2 regions of the Streptomyces avidinii genome follow, and region 1 is predicted to be linked to the other one. Evidence: riboswitches for the same ligand, from Rfam matches in the RefSeq annotation. Region 1 holds a riboswitch; the other holds the start of a gene.
What was found. Region 1 has a riboswitch for guanidine ahead of OG373_RS24625 (DMT family transporter). Riboswitches for the same ligand answer to the same signal wherever they lie in the genome.
Positions count from the first base shown of each region.

Region 2: another riboswitch for guanidine. It lies ahead of OG373_RS05935 (Ohr family peroxiredoxin); the one in region 1 lies ahead of OG373_RS24625 (DMT family transporter).

Region 1 is NZ_CP108863.1:5,490,066-5,497,500, forward strand. It holds gene OG373_RS24605 (HNH endonuclease) at 1-573, opposite strand, end outside; gene bcp (thioredoxin-dependent thiol peroxidase) at 716-1,183, opposite strand; gene OG373_RS24615 (DUF3618 domain-containing protein) at 1,289-1,609, shown strand; gene OG373_RS24620 (co-chaperone GroES) at 1,653-1,994, shown strand; guanidine-III (ykkC-III) riboswitch at 2,054-2,123, shown strand; gene OG373_RS24625 (DMT family transporter) at 2,155-2,475, shown strand; gene OG373_RS24630 (transglycosylase domain-containing protein) at 2,499-4,940, opposite strand; gene OG373_RS24635 (ABC transporter permease) at 5,127-5,930, shown strand; gene OG373_RS24640 (ABC transporter permease) at 6,013-6,846, shown strand; gene OG373_RS24645 (ATP-binding cassette domain-containing protein) at 6,851-7,435, shown strand, end outside.
Region 2 is NZ_CP108863.1:1,288,012-1,295,446, forward strand. It holds partial or broken gene OG373_RS05905 (nuclear transport factor 2 family protein) at 1-108, opposite strand, end outside; gene OG373_RS05910 (SDR family oxidoreductase) at 183-917, opposite strand; gene OG373_RS05915 (UvrD-helicase domain-containing protein) at 1,028-3,079, opposite strand; gene OG373_RS05920 (hypothetical protein) at 3,164-4,378, opposite strand; gene OG373_RS05925 (hypothetical protein) at 4,531-4,722, shown strand; gene OG373_RS05930 (hypothetical protein) at 4,952-5,131, opposite strand; guanidine-III (ykkC-III) riboswitch at 5,174-5,236, shown strand; gene OG373_RS05935 (Ohr family peroxiredoxin) at 5,312-5,818, shown strand; gene OG373_RS05940 (hypothetical protein) at 5,805-6,263, shown strand; gene OG373_RS05945 (AraC family transcriptional regulator) at 6,371-7,336, shown strand; gene OG373_RS05950 (STAS domain-containing protein) at 7,352-7,435, opposite strand, start outside.

The DNA.
Region 1 (7,435 bases):
GTTGGGGCACAGGATCCGGAGGTTTTCCCGCCGGTTGTCCCACCACTCGCCATTGATGTGATCGACCTCGTGCCGAAGTGGTTTGTCGTTCCACTGCGTGCCGACCCCGCACTCGGCGCATTCCTCGGGAACGCCGACCTTCAGCAGTTCCCGTCGCAAGCGGTCACCGGGGACCCTGCCGTCCTGCGGATCTCTGAGGGAGAGCGTCGGTCCCAGAGCCCCCTTGGGGCGAGGCTTTCGGGCAGCGACGAAGTGCGATGTGTCGATGCAAAGGGTCGAGATCCGCCGGGCGATGTGCGTCTGGTTGCCGCCGACGTTGCTGATGCCGAGGCGGCTGACCACCTCTGAGATCGATGTCGATCCGGAAACGACTTCCCGCAGCCGCTCCTCGGTGTGCCGCGCCCATTTCGTGGGGAAGTGGGAACAGTCGATCCCCGATTCCCGCATCTTCGCCCGTAGATAGCGCCTGCTTCCGCTGCTCGGCGTGCCGCCGCACCATCGGACGGCGTCGTCCCACGTGTTCGTCTCGCGAGCCGCGGCTTCCAACAGCTCTCGGGTGTATCGGACCGCCATTGCCTTCTCCTCCCGGCCGCGTGTGCGACTCCCGTATGGAGTAACGGACCGACAGGCGGGCAGTTACGGCCGGTCTCGTCCGATAAACGGAACGGCCCGCACCGGGTGGGTGCGGGCCGTTGCTTCCGGGGGCGGGGTGGGGTCAGAGGCCCAGGTCTTTGATGATCTTGGCTACGTGGCCCGTCGCCTTGACGTTGTAAAAGGCGTGCTCGACCTTGCCGTCCTCGTCGACGACCACCGTGGAGCGGATGACCCCGGTGACCGTCTTGCCGTACAGCTTCTTCTCGCCGTACGCGCCGTACGCCGTCAGCGTCTCCTTCTCCGGGTCGCTGACCAGGGTGACCTTCAGGTCCTCCTTCTCGCGGAACTTCGCCAGCTTCTCCGGCTTGTCCGGGGACACGCCGATGACGTCGTAGCCGTGTCCCGTCAGGAAGGACAAGTTGTCCGTGAAGTCGCAGGCCTGCTTCGTGCAGCCCGGCGTCAGCGCGGACGGGTAGAAGTAGACGATCACCTTGCGGCCCTTGTGGTCGGCGAGCGAGACCTCGTTGCCGTCCGCGTCGGGCAGGGTGAAGGCGGGGGCGGTGTCGCCCGGCTGGAGCCGCTCGCTCATCGTTGACACTCTCCTCGGGAGGGGATCGGTATGCCATGAGACTAAGCTGACAGACTGTTCATGGCGGACTACGCCCCACAGGACCACGACGACGGAGGCAGCGCGGTGTCGGAAGCCAGGACCCCCGCACAGATCGAGGCGGACATCGTCCGCCGCCGCGAGCAGCTCGCCGAGACGCTCGACGAGATCGGCGTGCGCATGCACCCGAAGACGATCATCGGGGACGCGAAGGCACGGGTCGCTTCGACCGTCGACCACACCGCCGGGCGGGCCTTCGCCACGGTGAACCGGATCGTGACCGATCTGAAGGACGGCCTGCGCCACGACGACGGGGCCCCGCGCGTCGACCGGATCGTGCCCGTCGCCCTGGTCGCGGTGGGTCTGGTCGGGCTGCTCGTGGTGTCGGCGCGCCGCAGGCGCGGATGACCCTGAGCGGTACGGGGCGGGTAGGGACAGGTAGGTTCGGGGCGTGAGCGAGAACACCACCCACGACAAGCTGCCCATCCGCATGCTGCACGACCGCGTGCTCGTGAAGTCCGATCTGCCGGAGGGCGAGCGCCGCTCGGGCGGCGGCATCCTGATTCCCGCGACGGCCGCGGTGGGCAAGCGGCTGGCCTGGGCCGAGGTGGTCGCGGTCGGGCAGAACGTACGGACGGTCGAGCCCGGTGACCGGGTGCTGTACGACCCCGAGGACCGTGCCGAGGTCGAGGTGCGGGGAGCGACGTACGTGCTGATGCGCGAGCGGGACCTGCACGCCGTGGCCGCGGAGCGGCTGGAGGGGTCTGAGGACTCGACCGGGCTGTATCTGTAGGTCTGCGGCTCTCACAGGAGCGGTGAAAGGGCTGGTGGCGCAGGTCACCGGCCCTTTTGGCTGCCTTTTGCTACGGTGGAGGAGAACCCGACGAGACGCGCCGTACCGGGTACGACAAGACGACGCACCCCGTATCGCTCGATGTCTCGGAGGTGCCGTCATGGCATGGGTTCTTCTTCTCGTCGCCGGTCTGATCGAGGTCGGCTGGTCGATCGGCATGAAGTTCACCGAAGGTTTCACCCGGCTGTGGCCCAGTGTGTTCACGGGCGCCGGGATCGTCGCGAGCATGGTGCTGCTGTCCTACGCCGCGAAGACCCTGCCCATCGGGACGGCGTACGGGGTGTGGGTGGGCATCGGCGCCGCCGGTGCTGCCGTGCTCGGTATGGCGGTGCTGGGTGAGCCCGTCACCGCCGCCCGGATCTTCTTCATCTGTCTGCTGCTGGTCGCCGTCGTGGGGTTGAAGGTGACCTCCGGTCACTGACCTGATCGGCGAGTTCTGGCGGCCTATTCGAGGAATGCCGACGGCGGTCGCAGGCCCTCCGCCGGGTCGCTGTCGGTTCCTTGTGTGCTGCCCCGGGCGCTGCCCTCCGTGCCCTGGGTGGTGCCGCCCTGGTCGCCGCCCTGGGTGGTGCCGCCGTTGTCCTGGCCGCCGTTGCCCTGACCGCCGTTGTCCCGGCCGCCGTTCGTGCGGCCGCCGTTGTCCTGGCCGCCCTGGTTCTGGCCGCCGTTGTTCTGTCCGCCCTGGTTGCGGCCGCCGGTCCCGTTCGAGGGGGTGGGCCGGGTCGGGCGTTCCGGGGTGCTGGGCGTGGGTTCGCCGGGGGTTTCCCGGGGCGGTTCGGACTCGGGGCCGGTCGGCGGCGGGGGCTGTGCGGCTCCGGGCTGGAGTTCCAGGTCGAAGTCGACGGGGTCGGTGCCCTCCAGGGCGGTCTTCGTGTACGCGGCCCAGATCCGGGCCGGGTATCCGCCGCCGCCGATGCGGGGCTCGCCGAGGGCGCCGTAGAGGGATTGCAGGGTTCCGGTGTCCGGGTCCTGGCCCATCATCGCGATCACGGTGACGAGCTCGGGGGTGTAGGCCGCGAACCAGGCCGAGCGGTCCAGTTCGCCGGTGCCGGTCTTGCCGGCGGCCGGGTGGCCGGCGGCGAGGGCGGCCGTACCGGTGCCGTTGTCCACGACGCTGACCAGCATGGATGTGGTGGTGTCGGCGGCTTCGCGGCTGATGGCCTGGGTGGGGGTGCGCGGGGGGAGGCCGATCGTGTCGCCGCCCTTGGTGATCTTTTCGACGAAGGTGTAGGGGGTGCGTCGGCCGTGGTCGGCGAGGGTGGCGTAGGCCTGGGCCATGTCCACGACGCCGGCCTGGAGGGTGCCGAGTGCCATGGCGGGGCCGGATACGAAGTTCGGGGTGTTCTCGGGGATGCCGAGGTCGATGGCGGTCTGCCTGACCGTGCCGGTGCCGACGTCGACCGCCATCTGTGCGTACACGGCGTTGACGGAGAGGTCGGTGGCGGTGTTGACGGTGATGTTGCCGTAGGAGACCTGGCCCTCGTTCTCGGGGGCGAAACGGATCCGGCCGCCGACGACGGGGCGCTTGTTGTCGCCGTTGTAGATCGTGTTCGGGGTGATCCGGCGGCCGTCCTGGGTGCGGGAGCCGTTCTCGGCGGCGGCGGCGAAGACGAACGGCTTGAAGGTGGAGGCGACCTGGTAGTCGTGCCGGGTCGCGTTGTTGACGTACTGCTTGGTGTAGTCGATGCCGCCGTACATGGCGACGACCTTGCCGGTGGCCGGGTCGATGGAGACCCCGCCGGCCCGGACCAGGCGGTCGGCCTTGCGCGTGTCGGGTTCGAGCTTGCTGACCAGCTGTTGGTCGACGGCGTCGACGAGGGCGGTCTGGCGGCGCTTGTCGACGGTGGTGGAGATGCGGTAGCCGCCCTCGGCGAGGGTCTTGTCGCCGAGGATCTTGTTGTCGACGACGTAGTCCTTGATCGCTTCGACGAGGTAGCCGCGCTGGCCGGACAGTCCGGCGGCCGCGCGGACCTTGCCCGGTTCCGGGAACGTGGTTGTCGCGCGGTCGGCGGCGTGCAGCCACCGCTTCTTGACCATGCCGTCGAGTACGTAGTTCCAGCGGGCGAGGGCGCGCGGGCGGCTCTGGGGGTGTGAGACGACGTCGAAGGCGCTGGGGGAGTTGAGGAGGGTGGCGAGGTAGGCGCCCTCGGCGATGGTGAGCTTGTTGACGTCCTTGCCGTAGTAGGCCTGGGCGGCGGCCTGGATGCCGTAGGCGTTGCGGCCGAAGTAACTGGTGTTCAGGTAGCCCTCGAGGATGTAGTCCTTCGACTTCTCGCGACCGAGTTTGATCGCGATGAAGAACTCCTTGACCTTGCGTTTGATCGTCTGTTCCTGGCCCAAGTAGTAGTTCTTGACGTACTGCTGGGTGATCGTCGAGCCGGACTGGGTGCCCTTGCCGGTCGCGGTGTTCCAGGCGGCGCGGACCATCGCCTTGGGGTCGACCGCCCGTTCGGAGTAGAAGTCCCGGTCCTCGGCGGCCAGTACGGCCTCCTGCACGGTCCGTGGGACCTGCGTGAGGGGCACGTTGACGCGGTTGACCTCGCCGTCGCGCGCGATCAGGGAGCCGTCGGAGTAGAGGTAGACGTTGGACTGCGCGGTGGCGGCGGCGTTGGCCGGCGGGATGTCGACCAGCAGGTAGCCGGCCACGAGGGCGCCGCCGATCAGCAGGGCGAGGAGCAGGAGGCCGCCCAGGACCATGCGCCAGGTGGGGACGGCGCGGCGCCAGCCGGTCCTCGGGCGCCGGGGTTTCCCGCTCCGGCCGGGCGGGTGCGGCGGCCGCTTCCGGTCCTGGTCGTGCGCCCGCGGCTGCGGGACGTCGTGGGGTGCGCCGGGCGGGGTGTCGGGGTCGCGAGGGGTCCAGCCCGGGGGTGGTGACTGGTCGCTCATCTCCAGGACTCCTCGACGCCGTTCGAAATATCCACTTCTGTACCTCATGGTGTCTACCCGATGGCCGCTGATTCCGCTCCGGACGGGCATAAATCGGTCGCGTGGCTCGCCCCTCCGCACTAAGCTCGCGCGCTTTGGCCGACGTAGGAACGACCTGGGAAACGGAGGGATACGGTGCGCCGGAGAGTGCGTCTCTACCTGGCGGTCGCGGCAGGCGGATTCAGGCGGTACGCCACCTACGGGACGGCGACAGCGGCCGGGGTGTTCACCAATACCGTGTTCGGGTTCATCGTCGCGTACACGTACATCGCGCTGTGGGACGAGCGTCCCGGACTCGGCGGCTACGACCAGGCACAGGCGCTGACCTTCGTCTGGGTGAGCCAATCGCTGCTGGCCGCCGGTGCCCTGATCGGCGGCGGGTTCCAGGAGGAGCTCCAGGAGCGGATCCGGACGGGCGACATCGCCGTCGACCTGTACCGGCCGGCGGACCTCCAGATGTGGTGGCTCGCGGCCGATCTGGGCCGGGCGGGCTTCCAGTTGCTGGGCCGCGGCGTGGTGCCGCTGGTGGCGGGGGCGCTCGCGTTCCCGCTGGCGCTGCCCGTCGATCCGCTGCGCTGGCTGCTGTTCCTGGTGTCCGTGCTGCTCGCCCTGGTGGTGAGCTTCGCGCTGCGCTACATGGTCGGGCTGGTGGCGTTCTGGCTGATGGACGGGGCGGGCGTCAACATCATGGCCACCGTCACCTCGATCTTCTTCTCCGGGATGCTGCTGCCGCTGACCGTCTTCCCGGGCGGCTTCGGCGAGTTCGTCCGGGCCCTGCCGTGGTCGGCGATGCTCCAGGTTCCGCTGGACGTCCTGCTGGGCAAGCACGCGGGGGCCGGGGGCGCGGCCGGGGCGCTGGGCTTCCAGGCCGGGTGGGCGCTCGTACTGCTGGGAACGGGGCGGCTGTTGCAGTCGGCCGCGACGCGGAAGGTGGTGGTCCAGGGTGGCTGAGGCGGAGGTGGGGGTGGAGACGGAGGTGCAGGCGGTACCGGCGAGGCCGCGGGGGTTCGCCGTGGACGTCGGCCCTGTGCCGATGGAGGGGCGGGTGCGGCGCGGCGGCCCGGTCCGGGAGGGGCTGCGCGGCTACCGGCTGATCGTGGGCATGTGGATCCGCTCCACGATGACGTACCGGACGTCCTTCGTCCTGACGACCGTCGGGCACGCGGCGATCACCCTGCTGGACTTCGTCGCGATCTACATCATGTTCTCCCACGTGGACGCCCTCGGCGGTTTCACGCTGCCCGAGATCGCCCTGCTGTACGGCTCCTGCTCGGCCTCCCTGGGCCTGGCGGACATGCTGCTGGGGAACACCGACCGGATCGGCGCCCGGATCCGCGACGGCTCGCTCGACACGATGCTGGTGCGCCCCGTCCCGGTCCTCGCGCAGGTCGCTGCGGACCGCTTCGCGCTGCGCCGGCTGGGCCGCATCGGGCAGGGGCTGGGCGTGATGGGCTGGGCGGTCTGGACCCTGGACGTGGACTGGACGGCCGGCAAGGTGCTGCTGGTTCCCGGGATGGTCCTCGCCGGGGCGGCGATCTTCGCGGCGGTGATGGTCACCGGCGCGGCCTTCCAGTTCGTGACCGGTGACGCGGCGGAGGTGCAGAACTCCTTCACCTACGGCGGCTGCACGATGCTCCAGTACCCGCCGACGGTCTTCGCGAAGGACCTGCTGCGCGGGGTGACCTTCGTCGTCCCGCTGGCCTTCGTCAACTGGCTGCCCGCACTGCACGTGTTGGGGCGGCCCGATCCGCTGGGGCTGCCCGGGTGGGTCGCGTACCTGAGCCCACTGGTGGCCTTCGTGGTGTTCCTGCCCGCGTCGCTGGCGTGGCGCGCGGGAGTCCGTTCGTACCGAAGCACGGGGAGCTAGAGCTGTGGCGGATGCGCTGATCTCGTTGGACGGGGTCGAGAAGGTCTTTGACGTACGGCGCCGGGTGAGCCTGATGCGCCGGGAGAAACGCCGGGTCAGGGCGGTGGACGGGATCAGTTTCGAGGTCGCCCGCGGTGAGATGGTCGGCTACATCGGGCCGAACGGCGCCGGGAAGTCGACCACGATCAAGATGCTGACGGGCATCCTGACGCCGAGCGGCGGCCGGCTGCGGGTCGCGGGCATCGATCCGGCGCGGGAGCGGATGCGGCTCGCCCACCGGATCGGGGTGGTGTTCGGGCAGCGCACCACGCTGTGGTGGGACCTGCCGCTGAAGGACTCGTACGGGCTGATGCGGCGGCTGTACCGGGTGCCGCGGGCCCGGTTCGAGGAGAACCTGGAGCGCTGCGTGGACCGCCTGGACCTGGGCGAGCTGCTGGACGTGCCGGTACGGCAGTTGTCGCTCGGGCAGCGGATGCGCGGGGACATCGCGGCGGCTCTGCTGCACGATCCGGAGGTGCTGTACCTGGACGAGCCGACGATCGGGCTGGACGTGGTGAGCAAGGCGAAGGTACGGGGCTTCCTGCGGCAG
Region 2 (7,435 bases), 4.2 Mb from region 1:
CCCCTGGATCTCTCCCCAGGGCCCGAAGTCCAGCACCGCGTCCTCGGCCCAGCACTCGATCCAGGTCCGCCAGTCCTTGCGGTCCAGCGCCCGCCAACCGCGGATCATCAGCCTCCGCAGCGCTTCCTTGTCCTCCAGGACCCGCAGGCGGCGCAGCAGGTCCTCCTCGTACGTCCCGGCGCTCACTGCGCGCTCGCAGCAGGACGCACGACGATCTCGTTGACGTCGACCCCGGCCGGCTGGGCCACGGCATAGGCAATGGCCCCGGCGATGGCGGACGCCGGCAGTGCCACGGCGCGGTACGCCTTCATGGCCTCCCGCGCGGCGGGATCGGAGATCCCTTCGGCCAGTTCGGACTCGGTCACGCCCGGAGAGACCAGAGTGACCCGGACGGAGCCGTCCGACTCCTGGCGCAGCCCTTCGGTGATCGCACGGACGGCGTACTTGGTCGCGCAGTAGACGGCCGCGGTGGGCGACACCTCGTAGGCGCCGACGGAGGCGACGTTCACGACGTGCCCGCCGCCCTGGGCGCGCATCACGGGCAGGGCGGCGGCGATCCCGTGCAGCACACCCCGTACGTTCACGTCGATCATCCGGTCCCACTCGTCGACCTTCAGTGCGTCCAGCGGCGAGAGCGGCATCACCCCGGCGTTGTTGATCAGCACGTCCATGCGGCCGTAGTGCTCCCGGGCGGCGGCCACGAAGTCACGTACATCGGCGGCGTCGGTGACGTCCAGCCGCCGGAAGGCCGCGGTACCGCCTGCCTCGTTGATCTCCCGGCTCAGCGCATCGAGCCGGTCGGTGCGCCGCGCGCCCAGCAACAACCGGTGGCCATCGGCAGCGAGCCGCCGAGCCGTCTCCTCCCCGATCCCGCTGCTCGCTCCGGTAATGGCCACGACCTTGGCTTCGTTCCTCATACCTGCTCTGCTCCTCGTTCGAAGCGGATGACTCCGCCCGACCGAGTCTGCGCAAGCCCCAGCCGGCCAACCAGGACACAACGCACCCTGGCACCGCGCCTCCCCGCCCCCTAGGGGGCGGTCACGCTGCCGAGCCAGAGCAGGTCACGGGCCCGGGTCATCGCCACGAAGAGCCGGCTGCGCCGTAGTTCCTCGCGCTCCCGGGCCGTCTGCGGCGTCTGCGTGCCGCCCGTCGTCTCGGCCGGCGTGCCGTTCGCGAACACCTCGTCGTGCCGGGGCAGGAAGACGTTCTTGAACTCCAGACCCTTGGCCCTGCGATAGGTGCCCAGCTTCACCGCGTTCACCGCACGGCCGTCGTAGTGCTCCAGCTGGCACACCGGGAGCCCCGCCTGGGTGAGCAACCGCTGGTAGTGGCCGGTGGCGCGCAGCGAGGGGCACAGCAGGGCGGTGTCGGCGAGCGCACCGTCGGGCAGGGAACGCAGGGCGCCCAGGAGCTCCCGGTCGTGGGCGTCCACCGTGGGCCTGGTGACGCGTACGACGTCCCCGTCGTGGTAGGTGAGGTCGACATCGCGGCGGCCGGGGGTGCGCTCGCCGTCGAGGTCCTCGAAGGCGTCGTCGGCCACGACGGTGAGGGCCGCGTCCAGGATCTGCTTGCTGTTGCGGTAGTTGGTGCGCAGCACCTGTCCGCGGTCGCCGCGGATGTCGATGCCCGCATCGGTGAGGCGGAAGCCGCCCGGGTACACCGTCTGCTGGCCGTCGCCGACGAGCAGCAGACCGTTGGGCACGTCACCGACGAGCGCGTGCAGGAGACGCACCCCGACGAGCGTGAGGTCCTGGACCTCGTCCACGATGACGGCCGAGTACGGCGGCCGCTCGCGGCCGCGTGACGCCTCGGCCAGGGCGAGGGAGAGGACGTCGTTGAAGTCGTGGACGCCGCGCTCGCCGCGCAGCGATTCGTACGCCTCGTACAGCTCCCACACCGACCGCCGGTGCGTACGGTGGAGGCTCGCCCTCCGCCGTCGCCTGGGGACGATCGCGTACTCCTCGAAACGGGTGAGGCCTCGCCCCTTGATGACGTAGTCGATCTCTTCGTGCCAATAGGCGGGGGCGGGGTCGAGCTCGGCAAGTCGGCTCTCGCGGCCGACGTGTTTCCAGGCGAGGCTGAAGGCGGTCTCGGCCTTGTCCCCGTGCAACCGGACCGGTACGCCGCGCTCCTGCAGGAATTCCTGTGCCCAGGAGTGCAGGCTGCGGAAGTCCACCCGGTCGGCAACGGCGGGAGCCATGGCCTTGAGGAAGGTGCTCTGCACACGGGGCAGGTTGTTGGCGAAGGTGACGTACAGGATGCGGCCGGTCGTCCGCCTGGCCAGGTGGGCCGCACGGTGCAGGGCGACGACCGTCTTGCCGGTGCCGGCCGGTCCGCTGATGCGTGCCGGGCCCGACCAGTTGCGTCGTACCAGTGCCACCTGATCGGGGTGGAGGAAGGTCATCCACTGCTCGATCGGCGCCTGCAGGGCACCCTTCAGGGCTGCATCGCGCAGCCCTTCCAGGTCGAACAGCCCGTCCGGGGAGCTCGGTCGGTGGCCCTCGGGCACCGGCGGGGTCTGCCGGTCGACCGCCGAGCCCGCGTAGTCCGGGAACACCCGCTCCAGGTGATCGGCGATCGCCCGGACCGACTCGACCCGCAGCCTGTGCCGCTGGGACAGCAGCACGGGGCCGATCTCGTGTTCGCCCAGGAGCCGTATCCGGCCGAGGCTCGCGTCGCGGCGCTGCCCGGCGAACACCACGAGCGGCTGGACCGCCACCGGCGACATGCCCAGGGACGCCACCGCGCTCTCGGCAGCCTTGGTGGCGGTGAGCAGCCCCGCCGCCCGTCCGTCCCCCGGCTCGCCGCCGGCCGTGACCTGGAGGACGAAGACACCGCCGGGCCCCACCAGCAGCATGTCCGCGTCGGCGGTCCGCGTCCGGGACCAGTGCCGGTCGACGAGCAACCGCCACCCGCGCGCGGTCAGTACCAACAGCTGCGCGAGGACCCGCTGTTCGTCCTCGCCGACCGCGTCCCACCGCAGGGCCTGCCGACGGCCGGCCTGCCACTGCTCCCGGAGTAACCGCTCCTGCCGCCGCGCGTCCTGCGCCCGCTGCGATGCCGCCCCGCCTGCCCCCATACCAGCCCCCCTCGTACGCGGAGCAGCGATCATAGAGCGGAACGCAACCGTTGCGGCAGGGCGCCTGCCGACGGGGAACGCGGTTCAGTCCTGCCAGTAGAACAGCAGTGTGCGGACGTCCAACGGGTCGCGGCTGCCGAAGTAGTACACCCCGAGGCCGGTGACCCGGATCGAGCCGACGGCATCGTCGATCCAGCGGAACCCGGCCGATTCGAGGGCGCGGCGCACGTCCGGATCCTCGTTCCAGTCGGCGGCGAACCGGCCGAGCGTGCTGATCCACACCTCGCCGTCGCCCTCGCCGTAACCGATGACGTCGTACGTACCGTCCCCCTGCTGGTTGGCGTCCCCGCAGGAGACCGGCGGCTTCGGCGCGAGGCCCGCGGCGGTGAGCGCGGCCGTGGCCCGCAGCAGCCGCTCGGCCGGGTCGGAAGCGGGCGGCCGCTCCGCGCACAGGGCTTCGATCCGCCACCGCGGATCGCTCCGCTCCTCGCACCACTGCCCGTACTCGTGGACGATGGCCGCCCTCAACTCCTCGTCCAGGCCGGTCACCTCGACGCGGGGCCGGCCCGACTCCTCGTACAGCCGCCGGGTCTCGGCGACGTCATCGGTCATCCGGTACAGCGCGTACACCGCCCACAGCTTCGCCTCCTCGGTCGGCGCCCCGGCGAGGTAGCCGCGCAGCCGCTCGGGGTCGGTCAGGAACTCCTGGGCGCGGTACGCGACCGTGCGGTCGGGGTCCGCGAGCGCATCGGTGACGTCCTCGCCGGCGTGGTGGCGCATCCGGACGCCGCTGGAGCGGTCCTCCGGGCGGCCCTCGTCGAGTTCGGCCAGCACCGCCTCGGCCCCGTACCGGGCGGCCAGTCGGTCGAGCCCCGCCTCGCCGATCTCCCGCCGGTGACGCCAAGGGCCGAAGGCGAGCGCCGACAAGGCCCCCGCCGCCGAAAGGTCTCCGAGCGCTCCGCGGGCCCCCAGGACCGCCTCGGCCATGCCGTACGAACTGTCCTGGTGCCGGTCCTCGTGCCGCAGCCAGGGCAGCAGCTCAGGGCGGTCCGCGAGCAGTTTCAGCAGCGCGATGCGCACTTCGCTCACATCACCGGTGTCGTAGACACGCGCGATCAGGTCGGCCACGCGCCGCTCCGGCACCCGTCCGGCCAGTGCCTCGACGCAGGCTCGCCGGCGCCACCACGGCTGCGCCGCGTCGGCCACGCACTTCGCGAGGGCGTCCGCGTCGTACCCGCGCAGCCCCGCGGTGACGGTCCGGCCGGCTTCCGGGCTCAGCATCTTGATCGTCTTCGGCATCCGGGGATGTTACCCGGTGGCATCGGACGGGCTCCGCCGAATATTGCTCATGAACTACGGCTGCGCATTCAGTCACCCTCTGTGTTTAACGACCCGGATTTCGGTAACAAGATGTAGTAACAGGCAGTCAATTACCGACGGAAGGCAGGAACATGAACCTCGTTACCGTGCTCATCCTCGTCGCGGTCCTGGTACTTGTCGGCCTGCTGATCGCGGCCCCCAGCGCCAACGTACGGCGCAACCCCTTCCCGGGCCGCCGACAGCGTGCCGACCACCGCCGCTCGGGCGCTCCCCGGTCGGCACGGGTACCGGGACAGCGGGGCATCCAGCACCACGCGCGGTAACCGTCAGGCCGGAGGAGCATCCCGTGACCAGCCAGCGTCGTCCCATCGTTCCCCCGTGACCAGTGAGTTGTTCCGGACTGCGGTGATGACGTGATGACGGTCACGGTCGTGGGGCGACGGCCCGCGGTCATCCCTCGTGCGGGGGCGTGCGGAGGCGCGCGGGCGCACGTACGGGCGCGTACGGCCGGGCCGGGCCACGGGGTGACCACCGCGGCCCGGCGGCCGGTCGTCAGACGGACTCGGTCGCGAAGAGCTCCAGGTGGCCGCAGTGCGGGCAGCGGAACACCTCGATGCGCCGCCGGGGTCTGCCCGACCGCCCGGCGCCGCCGAACAGGCCGCGTTCCAGCGGCCCGGCGATCCAGCGTGCGTACCCCCGGTCCGGCTGCCGGCAGCGGGTGAGGAACTTCACCGCGCGGGGCGCCCCGGACGGCGGCCCGCGTTGCTAGATTGTCCGGCGGCCTGTCCTGGGCCCCGGACGAGATGCGCCGTACCCGGTTACGCACGACGACGCGCGAGGTGCTGCACGAGCAGCGCCGACCGCTGTCCGCACCCGGGCAGCGTCCTCGTCGAGCAAGATGGGCCGAACGCGATGACCGTGCCACTCACCCGCAGCCTGTACCGGACGACCGCGCACGCCGCCGGGGGCCGTACCGGATCCGTCCGCACGGACGACGGACGTCTGGACGTCCACCTCGCCCCGCCGCGCAAGAAGGTGCCCGGTACCACCAACCCCGAGCAGCTGTTCGCGGCCGGTTTCGCCGCATGCTTCACCTCCGCCCTCGCGGAGGTCGCCGCCGAGTTCGGGGCGGACGCCTCCGCCGCACGCGTGGCCTGCGAGGTGCAACTCGGCACCACGGACACACCCGCGGGCTACGGCCTCGCGGTGACGCTCACCGTCGGCCTGCCCGGGTGGCGGGCGGCGGACCTCCAGCCCCTGCTGCACCGGGCCGACGCGGTCTGCCCGTACTCGCAGGCCGTACGCGGCAACGTACCGCTGACGCTCCTGGCCGTGGACCTGAACCTGGACGGGGACGTGGATGGGGACGTGGACGGGGACGGGGACGTGGACGGGCCGGTCGGCGATGACCGCGCCTGAACCGGGGTCCGCGGGGCACTCCGGAGACCTCCCGGACGGCCCCGGCGTCCCGGTGCCCGAGCACGGAGCCTGGCTGCGGCGCGGCATCAGCCGCAACGGCGGACCCCTCGTCGAGGACCGCGAAGTGGTGTGGCTGCAGGCCGGGTCGTACTACGCCGACAGCCGGGGCTTCGCCGGCACGACGTCCTTCGACGGCTCCCAGGTGCACTTCCACCACCTCACGGGCGAGCCCGGCGAGGACGCCGGCACCTTCCGGTGGGACGGTGCGAACCTCGTCGAGAGGGGCACCAACCCCGACGGCTCCACCTTCCTGGAGGTCTGGACCCCGCTGCCCGCCGACGACGGCGCCTGCGGCTCCTGGTCGGGCCCGGACCACCACGTGGTGCGCCTCGGCCGCCACGTGGTGCACGTCGATTCCCGCACCGGTACGTACTGGCGGCTGTAGGCCGTCTCTTTCGGATCTTGCCCGACCCTCCCGCGCGGACCACGGCATACTGAGAAGCGGACGGTGTCGGCAGGCCACGCCGAACAGAGCGGTGAGGGAGGCCCCTGATGACGCAGCTCTTCTTCGACAGCGGGAACCTCGAGGCCACCGAGGCCTTCCTGTCCGCGGCCTACACCCCCATGCAGATCGGCGGACGCCCCTGCGACACCCGGGCGCGGATCTCCCGTACAGAGGTCGGCGGGCTCAGCGTGGACCGTCTGTCGTTCGGCTACACGATGGGCTACGACGCGGGCTGCCTGGGCAAGGTGTGCCTGGTCACGATGCACAGCGGCAGCATCGTGGACACCACCGGCGGCCGCGAGGAGATCTTCGGTCCCGGCGAGACCTTCCTCCTCGCACCTCACGACCGGCCTTATGCGGGACAGGTCCACGCAGCCCGGTACACGATCACGATGTTCGACCCCCGGCTGCTGAACCGGGTCGCCTCCCTGCCGGGGGACAAGGGCGTGCGGATCACCGGGGCCCGGCCGGTCGGTCCGGCCGAGAACAGGCGGCTCGGCGCCGCCGTCGCCTATCTCCGCGACCACGTCCTCGACGAATCCGCCGCTTGCGACGACGACGAAGGCGGACTGCTGGTGTCCACCGCCGTCCAGCACCTGGCGGCCACGGTGCTCAAGACGCTGCCGAACAGCGCCCGGTCGGACAGGGCCACCCCGCGGGACACACGCGACGCGCACAGCGACACCCTGCGCCGCGCCGTCTCGTTCATCGAGGCCAACGCCCACCGGGACATCACGCTCGCCGACATCGCCGCCTCCGTCCCGGTCACGCCGCGTGCGGTCCAGTACGCCTTCACCCGCCACGCCGGCACCACGCCGCTCGGCCACCTCCGGCGCGTCCGGCTGGACCGCGCCCACGCCGAACTCCGCGCCGCCGAGCCGTCCGGCACCACGACCGTCGCCGCCGTCGCCGGGCGGTGGGGCTTCGCCCACCAGGGCCGCTTCGCCGCCGCCTACCGTCAGGCGTACGGCGTGGCGCCCTCCGTCACCCTCAGAACCGGCGGACGCCGCTGACCCGACCGGCCGCGGTCAGGGCGCCGCGCGGGTGGGCCCGTAGCCCGTCTCGCCCGTATCGGGGGCGCTGATGTTGAACAGCAGGTCGGCGCCCGTGAT